One region of the Pectobacterium sp. 1950-15 genome, then DNA from elsewhere that is predicted to be linked to it. Evidence: predicted binding sites of a transcription regulator. Region 1 holds the regulator's gene; the other holds the start of a gene.

What was found. Region 1 encodes CRP, which controls carbon source genes, mostly activating them, when cyclic AMP is high. Its sites were predicted from a motif close to ATGTGANNNNNNTCACAT; they were not measured.
Region 2: the regulator CRP is predicted to act here: its motif matches at 2,599-2,616, upstream of focA (formate transporter FocA).

The regions. Positions count from the first base shown of each region.
Region 1 is NZ_JBBBQR010000008.1:213,519-221,628, forward strand. Features, by position in the region: gene pelA (pectate lyase PelA) at 1-130, opposite strand, end outside; gene WCT94_RS11540 (aminodeoxychorismate synthase component II) at 825-1,400, shown strand; gene argD (bifunctional acetylornithine/succinyldiaminopimelate transaminase) at 1,520-2,746, shown strand; gene crp (cAMP-activated global transcriptional regulator CRP) at 2,937-3,569, opposite strand; gene WCT94_RS11555 (OsmC family protein) at 3,943-4,350, shown strand; gene WCT94_RS11560 (phosphoribulokinase) at 4,464-5,333, opposite strand; gene WCT94_RS11565 (YheU family protein) at 5,459-5,695, opposite strand; gene WCT94_RS11570 (hydrolase) at 5,697-6,701, opposite strand; gene WCT94_RS11575 (LysE family translocator) at 6,808-7,410, shown strand; gene WCT94_RS11580 (5-bromo-4-chloroindolyl phosphate hydrolysis family protein) at 7,491-8,110, opposite strand, start outside.
Region 2 is NZ_JBBBQR010000007.1:116,052-124,161, forward strand. Features, by position in the region: gene serC (3-phosphoserine/phosphohydroxythreonine transaminase) at 1-132, opposite strand, end outside; gene ycaO (30S ribosomal protein S12 methylthiotransferase accessory factor YcaO) at 461-2,224, shown strand; gene focA (formate transporter FocA) at 2,676-3,536, shown strand; gene pflB (formate C-acetyltransferase) at 3,594-5,876, shown strand; gene pflA (pyruvate formate lyase 1-activating protein) at 6,146-6,886, shown strand; gene WCT94_RS10175 (hydantoinase/oxoprolinase family protein) at 6,975-8,110, opposite strand, start outside.

The DNA of each region.
Region 1 (8,110 bases):
CGGTTTTTTTCACTGCGCCGGAAACATCGCCGCCGTCAGTGGTGGCATAACCCCCCGTATTTGCCGCCATTGTTGGTTGGGCTGCGAGCAGCAACAGTCCTGCAGCTGCAGAAGGCAGTAGGTATTTCATTGTGTACTCTCCTTGACATAGAATTTTTTGGGTATTTATCGCTACACACCCTGTGTAAATAAGAAGGCTGTTTCAACAAAAATGAAATTAAGGTTTGTCTATAAAGCCGTGCCTAGTGTTATCATAAAAAATAAACAATTCAATATGAGGTGAAAAATATATTGATTAAATAAAAGAGGACAACTGATGAGATTTGTGTTCATTACTTTTAAATAGAAACTAATTTCTATTTAAAATCATTAAAAATCAATTATTTAATTTTCACCCTCTCTTTTTATTCAATGTGAATTCTTTATTTTTATCCATTCTGAACTTGGGGGGTTATTCACTTGGTTCGCAACTGTGATCGCCGTCAAAAGTTAAAAATAAATATCGATTATAAAAATAACATCGTGGTTTTTTTATGCCCGTAGAAAAAAACTTAATTAATTCATAAGGAATTTTTGGTTATTATTTTTTTTGTTAAAAATGATTTCAAAGAAATCGTTTTCTATAGGAATGAATAATAAATATTACCTATTAATAAAGATGCTTATTACAGAAATAAATCATTTATGATCGGTATAATTATTATCGTGCTAATTTATTGCGTAGGGATAGCGCGCCTTTTATCTTTGCTGGCGACAAGGTCTGGGTGCCTGGCACGAATTTCATGTATGTTAGTACGGCTTTCCTGACTAACTGTGCAATAAATATGCTACTGATTATCGATAACTACGATTCCTTTACCTACAACCTTTACCAATACTTTTGTGAGCTTGGCGCACAGGTCGTGGTGAAGCGTAATGATGAACTGACGCTGCGTGAGATTGAACAGCTTGCGCCTGAGCGATTGGTGATTTCACCGGGTCCTTGCACGCCGGATGAGGCGGGCATTTCACTGACTGCAATTCGTTACTTTGCCGATAAATTGCCTATTCTGGGCGTGTGTCTTGGCCATCAGGCGATGGGGCAGACGTTCGGCGCGCGTGTGGTGCGGGCACGGCAGGTTATGCATGGGAAAACCTCTGCGATTGCGCACAGCAATACAGGGGTTTTTGCGGGGCTCGCTCAGCCCTTGACGGTGACTCGCTATCATTCACTTATCATTGATGCAGCTTCGCTACCCGATTGCTTTGAGGTTACAGCCTGGAGCGAACATGAAGGCAAGCGAGATGAGATTATGGGGATCCGTCATCGCTCACTGCCGCTTGAAGGCGTGCAGTTTCACCCAGAGAGTATTCTTAGCCAGCAAGGGCATCAGCTTTTGGATAATTTCCTTAAAATTTAGCTATATAGAAAGTTATTCTCTCTAGTAGCCGATTTAATATTGCCTGTAATTGATTTTTTATGCATATTTATTGACTATATTTTCATTCTAACGTGATGGATAGCAGAGTGAGGCAGCAAATGGCAGCAGAGCAGAAAGCAGTGACACGGGATACTCACGATAAAGTGATTTTGCCGGTTTATGCACCCGCGAAATTTGTACCAGTGAAAGGTAAAGGGAGTCGCGTCTGGGATCAGGACGGCCGTGAGTATATCGATTTCTCCGGTGGCATTGCGGTTACGGCACTGGGCCACTGCCATCCTGCACTGGTTAATGCATTGCAGCAGCAGGGTGAAAAACTGTGGCACACCAGCAATATTTTCACCAACGAACCTGCACTACGCCTCGCCAGCAAATTGATTGATGCCACTTTTGCCGATCGTGTGTTCTTTGTTAACTCCGGTGCTGAGGCTAACGAAGCCGCATTTAAACTGGCGCGTCACTATGCGGTTAAACGCCATAGCCCGTATAAAACCAAGATTATCGCCTTCTACAATGCGTTTCATGGTCGGACGCTGTTCACCGTCTCGGTTGGCGGACAGCCTAAATATGCCGATGGTTTCGGACCTAAGCCTGCGGATATTGTCCATGTTCCTTTCAACGATCTGGCTGCGGTCAAAGCAGTGATGGACGATCACACCTGCGCAGTCGTACTGGAGCCGATTCAGGGCGAGGGCGGTATTACGCCTGCTACGCCTGAGTTCTTGCAAGGCGTTCGCGATCTGTGCGATCAGCACAAGGCGCTGCTGGTATTTGATGAAGTGCAGAGTGGGATGGGGCGTACCGGTAAATTATTCAGCTACATGCACTACGGTATTACGCCGGATATTCTCACCACCGCTAAAGCGTTGGGCGGTGGATTCCCGATTAGCGCGATGCTGACGACGGAAGAAATCGCCTCTGTGATGACGGTTGGGGTACACGGCACCACTTATGGCGGCAACCCGCTGGCCTGTGCGGTGGCCGAAGCCGCGCTGGATATCATTAACACGCCGGAAGTGCTGTCAGGCGTGGCAGATCGGCACGATCGTTTTGTTAGTGAGCTTGAGAAAATTAACCAGCAGTACGCTGTATTCGAGCAGGTTCGCGGTATGGGGCTACTGCTGGGGGCAGAGCTGAAGCCGCAGTGGCATGGCCGCGCGGGCGAGTTTCTGGCTGCTGCAACAGCGCAGGGTCTGATGGTGCTGATGGCAGGGCCGAACGTCATCCGCTTTGTGCCGTCTTTGATCATTGATGAAGACGATATTGTGCAGGGGATGGCGAAGTTCGCCAAAGCCGTCGCACAGGTGGTTAACGCAGCGAACTGAGTTATTCTCTCAACGTTGCTGCGATGGCTGTAAGGTGGCGGGCAGGAAGCTCGCCATAAAAAAACGTAGGGAACGTTTTTCAACGTCGCTTGCGACGGCCCGTAGGGTGGCGAGCAGGACGCTCGCCATAAAAAAAAGCGTGAGGCCGAGGCTTCACGCTTTTTTATTGGTAGGGTACAGCGACAGGGATTTAGCGAGTGCCGTAAACGACAATCGTTTTACCGTGCGCAGAGATCAGGTTCTGGTCTTCTAACATTTTCAGAATGCGGCCCACGGTTTCACGCGAGCAGCCAACGATTTGCCCAATTTCCTGACGGGTAATTTTTATTTGCATGCCATCTGGATGCGTCATGGCATCAGGTTGTTTGGCCAGGTTGAGTAGGGTTTGGGCAATACGGCCGGTTACATCAAGGAAGGCGAGGTTGCCGACTTTCTCTGAGGTAACCTGGAGTCTGCTTGCCATTTGTGCAGACAGGCGCATGAGAATATCAGGGTTAACCTGGATGAGCTGGCGGAATTTTTTATAGGAGATTTCAGCCACTTCACAGGCGGTTTTTGCCCGCACCCAAGCGCTGCGTTCCTGACCTTCTTCAAACAGGCCGAGCTCGCCGATGAAATCGCCCTGATTGAGGTAGGAAAGAATCATTTCCTTGCCTTCTTCATCTTTGATTAGCACTGCGACAGAGCCTTTCACGATGTAGTAAAGCGTTTCTGCTTTTTCACCTTGGTGAATAAGCGTGCTCTTCGATGGATACTTGTGGATATGACAATGGGAAAGGAACCATTCGAGAGTTGGGTCTGTCTGCGGTTTGCCGAGAACCATTCGCTATCATCCTCTGTTGTAATTCACTGCGCAAATTACAGGGGTCAGAGTTCCCTGTACGGCGTGTTTAACTGCTAAAAAATAAAATTCAGTCTAGGCAGAATGACGTCAGGGAATATACTGGAACCACTGTACCCTTGATTTTCCGGTTGCTGCCTTGCTGCAACGTAAACGTGGCTGGGTATATCTGGCTACGTCATCATCTTCTTCGTTTCTGGCTTTGTCCAGAAAAGGTCTATTCTATTTTCGTTTTAACACAGCTTTAAGGACGTGTCTTGTGTTGTCTCGCTTCAGCATGACAAAGCTCTGATTAACGCTGGTTTTTGTACAGTAACGGTATAAATTTTCAAAAAATTTTTAGTGGAGAGGCACCATGCAGGCACGGGTAAAATGGGTTGAAGGCTTAACGTTTTTGGGCGAATCCGCATCAGGGCACCAGATCTTGATGGACGGCAATTCCGGCGATAAAGCGCCCAGTCCGATGGAAATGGTGTTGATGTCAGTGGGGGGATGCAGCGCGATTGATGTGGTGTCGATTCTGCAAAAAGGTCGTAACGATGTGGCGGATTGTGAAGTGAAATTGACGTCAGAGCGCCGGTCTGAAGCGCCGCGTTTATTTACCCATATTAATCTGCATTTTATCGTTACGGGGAAAGGGCTGACCGACAAAGCCGTCGAGCGCGCGGTCACTCTGTCTGCGGAAAAATACTGCTCTGTGGCACTGATGCTGGGCAAAGCCGTTGAGGTAACGCACAGCCACGAAATTAGAGTGTTGGAATAATCCCTCTCTCTGGGCACTAGTTCTGTTCACTTAAGCCTGTTATTAGGGGAAACACAGGGGGAGGTCCCCGTAGGGAGGCCTCATCCCTGTGGTCGCCCCGTGTCTCTCGATGCTTATTCGATGGTTTTCCCTTCCATTAACCGCTGCACCAGCGGTGCCATGATGAGCTCCATCGCCAGCCCCATTTTCCCGCCGGGAACGACCAACGTGTTGATGTGGGAGATAAATGAGCCCTGCAACATGGCGAGCAGATAGGGATAATCAATGTTATCCAACCCCTGAAAGTGAATCACGACGAAGCTTTCGTCCAGCGAGGGAATCGATTTAGCGGCGAACGGGTTGGAGGTGTCCACGGTAGGTACGCGCTGGAAGTTGATGTGCGTACGAGAGAACTGTGGGGTGATGTAGGTGATGTAGTCTTCCATTGAGCGGACGACGGAATCCATCACCGCTTCACGCGAGTGGCCGCGCTCATTAACGTCACGAATCAGCTTTTGAATCCATTCCAGGTTGACGATTGGCACCACGCCGACGAGCAGATCGACATGCTGTGCCACGTCGTTTTGCTCGGTGACTACGCCGCCGTGCAGCCCTTCATAAAACAGGATGTCGGTAGGTTCCGGCATCGGCTCCCACGGCGTGAATGTTCCGGGAACCTGATTATAGGGGATAGCTTCATCGTAAGTATGAAGGTATTTACGCGTCTGGCCGCGGCCGTGTAGGCCATATTCGATAAACGACTGTTCCAGCAGGCTGAAGTCATTCGCTTCCGGGCCGAAGTAGCTGATGTGGCGCCCTAAATCACGCGCTTTGCGAATCGCCATGTCCATTTCCGGGCGGGTATAGCGGTGAAAGCTATCGCCTTCCAACTGGGCGGCACGTAGGTCAAACTGCTGAAAAATCTTACGGAAGGCCAGACTGGTTGTCGTGGTTCCCGCCCCGCTGGAGCCGGTAACCGCAATGATCGGATGCTGATGTGACATAAGATGCGTAACTCCGTGATCGCGATGCCCGCATAGGCCGAGAGCCTGCGCGCATCCTCAAAAATGACGTAAGTTTTTATCATTGTTAGCATGTTTGGCGCATTCTTTCACGCCTTTCGGCATGCTCAATAGGGGGCATGCCCTCCGGCATTGAACTGGTCGCGCGGCATAATATTGAGGGTCTCATGTAACTCAGACCACACCAGCACCACCTCGCCCGACTTGAGCTGTCTGCGGATATCTTCCACTTTTTGCGCCAGCGACCGCTCCTGTTCGCCGTAATCGGTACCTTCCCGCAGGACGAAAGATTCGATGATGTTATCCAGCGTTTCTGGATCGAGCTGTTGCCAGGGAATAATCACGCTAGGGTTCCTGCGTCAAAGGGGAATCGGTGGCGTGGTCCAAAAATGGGCTAAGCCAGTTGGGAATGCGCTGTTCCAGCCACATTTCCGGTTTCATCAGCGTTCCACCGACGAAGCCGACATGCCCGCCGTGTTCTGTTAGCTGATATTCAATATTAGACGGTAACTGCGACAGATCGGGGATCACCTCTGACGTCATGAAAGGATCGTCCTTCGCATGGATGATGAGCAGCGGTTTACGTATCTGAGGCAATAGTGGCAGAGCGCTACAGCGTCGATAGTAGTCGGCGGCGTCGCGGAAGCCGTGGATACGCGACGTAATGACGTCATCAAACTCGCGTAACTGGCGGATGCGTTTCAGTTGCGGCAACTGAATCGGCAGCGTGTCCGGGTAGGCTGCCAGCTTGCGGCCGGCGTTTTGCTTCAGCAGTCGCAGCAGGTAGTGCTGATAGACGCGGGAGAAGCCTTGCTCCATGCGACGGCTACAGGGTTCGAGCATCAATGGCGCGGAAACAATGACGGCAGCAGAGAGAGAGCAGGATTCGCCTTGCTGCGCGAGCAGGTAGGCCAGCATATTGCCACCGAGGGACACGCCGATGGCGGCGGTAGGGGCCTCGCCCAACGTCTCCCGCATCCAGTGCAGAAAATAGCTGGCATCGCTGGTTTCGCCGGAGTGATAAATACGCTTCATCCGGTTGGGTTTCCCGCTGCACCCACGAAAATGCATGATGACGGCCAGCCAGCCGCGCTGTTGACAGGCATGCAGCAGGCCGTGGGCGTAGGGGCTATGAAAGCTACCTTCCAGCCCGTGAAACAGTACCACGCGCGGTTTGTGCCGTGCCTGTTCGGGCGCTTCGCTCCACGCCAGATCGACGAAATCACCGTCTGGTAACTCAAGCGGTTGCCAGACTGGCGAAAACTGCGCGTGACGGCGAATCAGACGCGGTAGTAGCGTTTGAAGATGCGGATTATGGGCGCCGCTCAGCGGACGAAACTGGTCATACATAAAGGATATAGAAATCTTGTTGTCGGCTCTTGTACGATCAATATCACACTGTTAGCTTCAATGCTGCCAGTTGGTACGATATTTGGGTCAGGAGCGCCCACAAATAATGGAACTGAGTTTATTTCTGTCGATGTTAGGTTTTTTGTGGGTGGCGGCCATCACGCCGGGGCCGAATAATATGCTGTTGACCACCTCGGGCGCGAATTTTGGTTTTATGCGTTCACTGTGGCTGATGATCGGCATCATGCTGGGCATGCAGAGCATTTTGCTGCTGGTGGCATTCGGTGTCGGTGGTTTGATTCTTATTTATCCTTCGCTGCACTTTATCCTGAAAGTCCTCGGTAGTGCCTATTTGCTCTGGCTGGCGTGGAAAATCGCCACGGCGGCTTACGAACGGCTGGAAACCTCCGTTGCGCCGCCCAAGCCGATCCGGCTTTACCAAGGGTGGTTGCTGCAATTCCTGAACCCGAAAGCGTGGCTCATGGCGCTGGGCGCGGTTGCCAGCTTTAGTCTGGCGGGCGACGGTTATAACCAGTCTGTGATCGCGATAAGCATCGGGATTGTACTGGTGAATTTGGTGTCCGGTGTTATCTGGCTCGGATTTGGCACGATGATTGGGCGACTGCTGCGCAGTAAGAAAGCGTGGATTATCTTTAATGTGTCGATGGGCCTGCTGACCGCCGCCTGCGTGCTATTGATTTGGCATTAATACTGGTGTGATAACGTCGCGAGCGGTGTTTTGCTCGCGACTTAGCCACTACGCTGCAAGTAGCATGCTACCGATGGGATTTATTTATAACCATCTGTTTTTAATAAATTATTAACCATGTTAAGTTCGGCATCAAAATCCAGTGTATCGTTCTCCAGCAGCCGTGCATGTTGCTGTTGAAAAGCGGACCCCAACGCTTTCAGCGCGGTAATATTCTTCAGCAGAAAATCGTCTGATTTACCGTGTTTCTCTAATTGGGTGGAGAGTCTGACAAATTCGCCTGCTACTTTCTCTACAGCGGGAAGATAACGATTAAGAAATGCCGTGCCTGGCTCCACATCCTTGGGATCTTCCTTCATACACGTGACAATAAGCTGTCCGTACTCAACGATAATTTTCAGTTCGTCGAGAAGCTCGGTGGGGAGCTTCTGTAAGTTTTGCAACCGTGCGATACGGCTCTCAAACGTAATCGCTTTCTGGATAGGTGGTGTAATAATGACCGGTGAAGGTTGAGGCGACATAGGTGTTGGTGCCGGAATGGGTGTTTTGGGTTGGTTTTTCCTTATTTTGAAAAACGTTTTTCCTTGGTAATGGCACATCGCACCTAGCACAATGCACGTGGCGAAGGCCGTATTATAGAAAGGGTGTTCACCAAATTTATGTGAATCGGTATAGCCCATTATGATGATGAAAACGAGAA
Region 2 (8,110 bases), on a different contig from region 1:
TTTACTGCGGTGGCTGATTTCCATGACCGATGTACCCAGGCCATTCCAATTACACAATTCCTGTTCAGCACGACGCAGTACTTCAACCGGCAGCATTGCTGGACCGGCGCTAAAATTAAAAATCTGAGTCATTTCCCCTCACCACACCTGAAAAATAGCGGTTGTTTTATCACCGTTGTTACAAATACCATTTTTATAAACCTGTCGGTTATAAAAATACCGCTGTTACAAGATAGTAGTTATAACGGAACGACCGCCATAACCACACTACTTTTACCCTGCTATCGGTTTTATCACTCGTCAATCGCGGCTGCAACGCTTATTGCGCTTTCATTATGCAAAACGGCACGTTACGCCGTCTGTTCTTTTTCACTGTTGTCGATCTGTTATGAATAAATAGAGTCTGGACAGAAAAATCCGTATCATGCCGCTTCCGCTAATCTCGATAAGAGTGAACACCATGACTCAAACGTTTATCCCAGGCAAAGACGCCGCCCTGGAAGATTCCATCGCCCGTTTTCAACAACAGCTCCAAGACCTGGGGTTTAACATCGAAGAAGCGTCATGGCTGAACCCGGTGCCAAACGTCTGGTCTGTCCATATTCGAGACCGCGATTGCCCGCTCTGCTTCACTAACGGCAAAGGCGCCAGTAAGAAAGCAGCACTGGCTTCCGCGTTAGGCGAGTATTTCGAACGTCTGTCCACCAACTATTTCTTCGCTGACTTCTATCTCGGCAAGACGATCGCCAACGGTGATTTCGTTCACTACCCGAATGAAAAATGGTTCCCGATCCCGGAAAATGATGCATTACCGGAAGGCGTTCTGGATGCCCGCCTGCACAAGTTTTACGATCCTGAGCAAGAACTGAGCGCTAGCGATCTTATCGATCTGCAATCTGGCAATGCCGACAGAGGCATTTGCGCACTGCCGTTTACCCGTCAATCCGATCAGCAAACCGTTTATATCCCGATGAATATCATCGGTAACCTGTACGTTTCTAACGGGATGTCCGCCGGGAACACCGCCAACGAAGCCCGCGTTCAGGGGCTGTCTGAAGTGTTCGAGCGTAGCATCAAAAACCGCATCATTGCCGAGTCCATCAGTTTGCCGGAAATCCCGCAAGCGGTGCTGAATCGCTACCCTGGCGTGGTCGAAGCGATTGCGACGCTGGAAAAAGAAGGCTTCCCGATTTTCTCTTACGATGCCTCACTAGGCGGGAAATACCCGGTTATCTGCGTAGTCCTGTTTAACCCGGCTAACGGCACCTGCTTTGCCTCCTTCGGCGCGCACCCTGATTTCGGCGTAGCGCTGGAGCGTACCGTCACCGAACTGCTGCAAGGTCGCGGTCTGAAAGATCTGGACGTCTTCACCCCGCCGACGTTTGATGATGAAGAAGTGGCCGAACACGCCAATCTGGAAACCCACTTTATCGATTCCAGCGGTCTGATCTCCTGGGATATGTTCAAGAAAGAAGCGGATTATGAATTTGCCGACTGGAGCTTTAAAGGATCGACAGAAGAAGAATTCGCCACGCTAATGGCGATTTTCAAACAGGAAGATAAAGAAGTTTATATTGCCGACTATGAGCATCTGTCTGTTTACGCCTGCCGCATCATCGTGCCGGGAATGTCAGACATCTACCCTGCTGACGATCTGTTATTGGCCAATAACAGCATGGGTGCTCACCTGCGTGACACGCTGCTGGCGCTGCCTGATAGCAAGTGGGAAAAAGAAGACTATCTGGCGCTGTTGCAACAGCTGGATGATGAAGGGCTGGATGACTTCACCCGCGTACGCGAACTGCTCGGCATTGCCACCGGTAAAGATAATGGCTGGTTTACTCTGCGCGTTGGCGAATTGAAAGCGATGCTGGCACTGGCCGGCGGCGATCTGGATCAGGCGCTAAGCTGGACAGAGTGGACGCAGGACTTCAACGACTCCGTCTTTACGGCGCAGCGCAGCAATTATTACCGTTGCCTTCAGACCCTGCTGTTACTGGCACAGGAACCTGAGCGCGACCCGGCAGAATATTACGACGCCTTTACCAAAATGTACGGCAGTGAAACGGTCGATGCCGCCAGCGCCGCCGTGGCTGGCGAAGCCTGCTTCTACGGCTTGTTTGCCGTGGATGATACCTTCACCACGTTACCTGCACACCAGTCCCTGTTGGCGGCCTATGAGAAACTGCAACAGGCTAAACGTCGTTACTGGCAGGCAAAATAATGTCTGACTGAGGCAACCAGCGCGTCTTATATTGATGAATACGCGCTATGGCAAATAGCAATCTGCCTCTGTCCACCCTAAATAGCCCTTTATTTTAAAGGGCTATTTTTATTATCCACAGAGTCATATTTATTATTCGTAATGCATAATCAGAACATTGTTATTGAATGGTGAATTTTTAATTAAATTACGTCGACAAGGTGGTACTGAAATTCTACAAAACATGATTTTTATTAACGCTAAATCGGTAGGTTTAACGTATCCAATTCAACTCTTTTTGCAAAATTTAAAATATTTTTTTATAAAAAAATTCAAATACTTAACCAGAAAAATACGGTATCCAACCCTCCTCACCGCCTTGTTAATTTCTTGCAATATGATCCACGTCAAATTTTACCGTATACTGCTTTGTTAGTATCTCAATGCTGATAATTTTTAAGAGAGAGTTAGTGTGAAAGCTGACAACCCCTTTACTCTATTACTCCCGGCTGCAATGGCAAAAGTTGCTGAAGACGCCGGAGTTTATAAAGCTACCAAACAACCGTGTACGACGTTTTATTTGGCGATAACCGCGGGTGTATTTATTTCGATCGCCTTCGTCTTTTATATTACTGCCACTACGGGAACCGCGACGATTCCTTTCGGTATCGCAAAGTTGATCGGTGGTATCTGTTTCTCCCTTGGCCTCATGTTGGTTGTCGTCTGCGGTGCAGACTTGTTTACCTCAACCGTTCTCATCGTGATAGCCAAAGCCAGTGGACGTATTACCTGGAAGCAACTAGCCTATAACTGGGCAAATGTCTATGTCGGCAACCTGATTGGCGCGCTTTTCTTCGTTGGGCTTATCTGGTTCTCGGGAGAGCACATGGTCGCAAACGGCGCGTGGGGACTCAATGTCCTGCAAACGGCAGAACACAAACTGGAACATACGTTTGTTGAAGCACTGTGCCTGGGGATTCTGGCCAACCTGCTCGTCTGTCTGGCCGTGTGGATGAGCTATTCTGGCCGTACGCTTACCGACAAAATGTTTACCATGATTCTGCCTGTCGCCATGTTTGTTTCCAGCGGCTTTGAGCACAGCATCGCCAACATGTTCATGATTCCTATGGGCATCGTTATCAAGAATTTTGCGACGCCGGAATTCTGGAATGCCATCGGTATGGCACCGTCTCAGTTTGAACATTTAACCGTTAGCCACTTCATCACCGATAACCTGATTCCCGTCACTCTGGGGAACATCATCGGCGGCGGCGTAATGGTCGGTTTAACATATTGGGTAATTTATTTGCGCGGTGGAGACAAGCACCACTAAGGTGCAATCGGCCGCAACGTCGGGTTTTAAGAAATCCATATCAAAGGTAGGTGTAAAATGACCGAGCTGAATGAAAAATTGGCCAATGCATGGCAAGGCTTTAGCAAAGGTGAATGGCAGGATAACGTCAATGTTCGTGACTTTATCCAGAAAAACTACACACCGTATGAAGGTGATGAGTCTTTCCTGGCTGGTGCAACCAAAGCGACTTCTGCCCTGTGGGACAGCGTCATGGAAGGCATCAAGCAGGAAAACCGCACTCACGCCCCTGTTGATTTTGATACCAATGTTGCCGCAACTATCACGTCTCACGACGCGGGATACATCAACAAAGGTCTGGAAAAAATCGTTGGTCTGCAGACTGACGCTCCGCTGAAACGTGCGTTAATTCCGTTCGGCGGCATCAAAATGGTTGAAGGTTCATGCAAAGTTTACGGCCGTGAACTGGATCCTCAACTGAAAAAAATCTTCACCGAATACCGCAAAACGCATAACCAGGGCGTGTTTGATGTTTACACCCCAGATATCCTGCGTTGTCGTAAATCAGGCGTTCTGACTGGTCTGCCAGATGCCTACGGCCGTGGCCGTATCATCGGTGACTACCGTCGCGTTGCGCTGTACGGTATCGACTACCTGATGAAAGACAAGTTTGCTCAGTTCACTTCTCTGCAATCCAAACTGGAAAACGGCGAAGATCTGGAAGCAACAATCCGTCTGCGTGAAGAAATTGCCGATCAGCACCATGCCCTGAGCCAAATTAAAGAAATGGCCGCTAAATATGGCTGTGATATTTCTGGCCCAGCGACAACGGCTCAGGAAGCGGTTCAGTGGACTTACTTCGGCTACCTGGCTGCGGTGAAATCACAGAATGGTGCAGCCATGTCCTTCGGACGTGTGTCCACCTTCCTGGATATCTACCTTGAGCGCGATCTGAAAGCCGGCAAAATCACCGAAGAAGAAGCTCAGGAAATGATTGACCACCTGGTCATGAAACTACGTATGGTGCGTTTCCTGCGTACTCCTGAGTATGATGAGCTGTTCTCTGGTGACCCAATCTGGGCAACCGAATCTCTGGCTGGTATGGGTCTGGATGGCCGTACGCTGGTAAGTAAAACCAGCTTCCGCTTCCTGAACACCCTGTACACCATGGGGCCGTCTCCAGAGCCGAACATGACCATCCTGTGGTCTGAAAAACTGCCACAGAACTTCAAAAACTATGCCGCTAAAGTCTCCATCGATACCTCTTCTCTGCAATACGAGAATGACGATCTGATGCGTCCTGACTTTAACAACGATGACTACGCGATTGCCTGTTGCGTAAGCCCAATGATCGTTGGTAAGCAAATGCAGTTCTTCGGTGCCCGTGCAAACCTGGCAAAAACCATGCTGTACGCGATTAACGGCGGCGTGGATGAAAAACTGAAAATGCAGGTTGGTCCGAAATCAGAACCGATCAAAGGCGATGTTCTGGACTTCGACGAAGTGATGGATCGTATGGATCACTTCATGGATTGGCTGGCGAAACAATACGTCACCTCTCTGAACATCATTCACTACATGCACGATAAGTACAGCTACGAAGCGTCGCTGATGGCACTGCATGACCGTGACGTGTTCCGTACTATGGCGTGTGGTATCGCGGGTCTGTCTGTTGCTGCTGACTCCCTGTCTGCCATCAAATATGCCAAAGTTAAACCGATTCGTGATGAAGACGGTCTGGCTATCGACTTTGATATCGAAGGCGAATATCCGCAGTTCGGTAACAACGATGCTCGCGTAGATGAACTGGCTTGTGACCTGGTTGAACGTTTCATGAAGAAAATTCAGAAACTGAATACCTACCGTGGTGCAACACCAACCCAGTCTGTTCTGACCATCACCTCTAACGTGGTATATGGTAAGAAAACCGGTAATACCCCAGACGGTCGCCGCGCAGGTGCGCCATTCGGACCAGGTGCGAACCCAATGCACGGTCGTGACCAGAAAGGTGCTGTGGCTTCTCTGACTTCCGTTGCTAAACTGCCGTTTGCTTACGCGAAAGATGGTATTTCTTATACCTTCTCCATCGTACCTAACGCGTTAGGTAAAGATGACAACGTGCGTAAAGCTAACCTTGCCGGCCTGATGGATGGTTATTTCCACCACGAAGCCAGCATCGAAGGCGGTCAGCACCTGAACGTCAACGTCATGAACCGTGAAATGCTGCTTGATGCGATGGAAAACCCAGAGAAATATCCGCAGCTGACTATCCGTGTATCTGGCTACGCCGTGCGTTTCAACTCACTGACGAAAGAACAGCAGCAAGACGTCATCACCCGTACTTTCACTCAGTCAATGTAATTTCCATGACTGTCTGAAAAGGCGTAAAATAAAGGCTCCACATCAGTGGGGCCTTTTTCTCACCCCCGATTGTCGTTCAGGTTGTTAGCCTGTTTTGCCAGCCCGCTATATTGCTCTCACCATGTGGATGGCTCGCAAAACAGATTCGACGCAGCATCTGTCCTACGGTGTTTTTCTGTCAGCAATCTCTGCCAGATTAACACCTGCTTTCTTATGACTGCGCTCATAAAGACCGCTATTGTTCGGTCAAATTTGGAGAAAACCTCGCAATGTCAGTAATCGGTCGCATCCACTCCTTTGAATCCTGCGGCACCGTCGATGGCCCAGGCATCCGTTTCATCATCTTCTTCCAGGGTTGCCTGATGCGCTGCCTGTATTGCCATAACCGTGATACCTGGGATACGCACGGCGGCAAGGAAGTGACGGTGGAAGAACTCATGAAAGAAGTCGTGACCTACCGCCACTTTATGAATGCGTCCGGCGGCGGCGTAACGGCATCCGGCGGCGAGGCTATCCTTCAGGCCGAATTTGTGCGCGACTGGTTCCGCGCGTGCAAGGCAGAAGGCATCAACACCTGTCTGGATACCAACGGGTTTGTACGCCGCTATGACCCCGTCATTGACGAGCTATTGGACGTCAGCGATTTAGTGATGCTCGATCTGAAACAAATGAACGACGACATACACCAGAATTTAGTTGGCGTATCGAACCACCGTACTCTGGATTTCGCACGTTATCTGGCAAAGCGCAACCAGCGTACCTGGATACGTTATGTGGTCGTCCCCGGCTGGTCTGATGATGATGCGTCCGCACACAAGTTGGGTGAGTTCACCAAGGATATGACGAACATCGAGAAAATTGAGCTTCTCCCCTACCATGAACTTGGCAAGCACAAGTGGATAGCGATGGGTGAAGAGTACAAGTTAGACGGTGTTAAACCACCGAAGGCCGATACCATGGATCGTATTAAATCGATTCTTGAAAGCTACGGTCACAAGGTCATGTACTGATCTCTGATAGTTTCTGAAGAAATAGCGCGCTCATGGCGCGCTATTTTCATTGTAGCGAAGAGATATCCTGACACCGTTAAGCGCAGCGCTAAGCCAGATTTCCTGCTGCCTTGATTTTCACCTGTACCGCATTCCCCGGCAAATATGCCAACGGAATCTCCTGATAGTCGATGATTTCAACGCTGCCCGGCATCGCTCCCGTTTCTTCTGCAAGACAAACCGTTTGTTGCTGCAGCTCGCTTTTTATCTTCTCACGATCGTTATCCGGCATTTTCACTACGCGTTCAATCTGTGCGCCAACCTTTCCTAAGGCTACACCTACCGCATTTGCCGCATCAAAATGCAGCGGGCGCATGACCTGGCTGATACCCGATAAAACGTCAGGCAGTAAAATACTGCCACCACCAACAAGCACAGCGGGAATAGCCGCACTGGACGATTTGATCCGATCGATAGCACTTTCCACTTTATCAATCATCTGACGATAAGCCTGCTGGCAAAATACGTTATCCAACTCAGGAAGAGGGTGAGGAAGATCGGATGTCCATCGCTCGCAATGGAGTTGCAGCATGATATCGCTGAGCGTTAACGTCTCGCCGCCAAAGCTGACACCCTGCTCAAGAAGGCGATAACCGACGCTGTCAGGGCCAAGCGTGAGTTTCCCATCCGGAGACTGCCGCACACAGGTTCCCCCGCCAATGCCGATAGAAATAATATCCGGCATTCTGAAATTCGTTCGCACATCGCCCACTTCAACAGCGATAGCCGACTCACGCGGGAAGCCATTCACCAACACGCCAATATCTGTCGTCGTGCCACCGACATCAATAATCAGTGCATTATCCAGCCCGGAAAGGTGGCATGCTCCGCGAATCGAGTTCGTAGGCCCACAGGCCATCGTCAGAATGGGATATTGCTTCACCATACTTTCGGACATCAATGTGCCGTCGTTTTGTCCGAAGAACGGCGTAGCCTTAATACCATGTCGGATTAGCGCTTGCGTAAAGCCGCTAACAAACCGGTTTGCCGTGCTTTGCAACGACGCATTCAGGATCGTTGCGTTTTCCCTTTCCAGTAGTCCGGTGCTGCCTATCCGGTGGGACAACGATACGGAAACGTCAGGCAATGCAGCATTCACCCACTGGGCAACCTGCAGTTCCTGCTTATTATTGACGGGAGAGAATACGCCACAAATTGCCACGCTATCCACATGACCGCGCATCC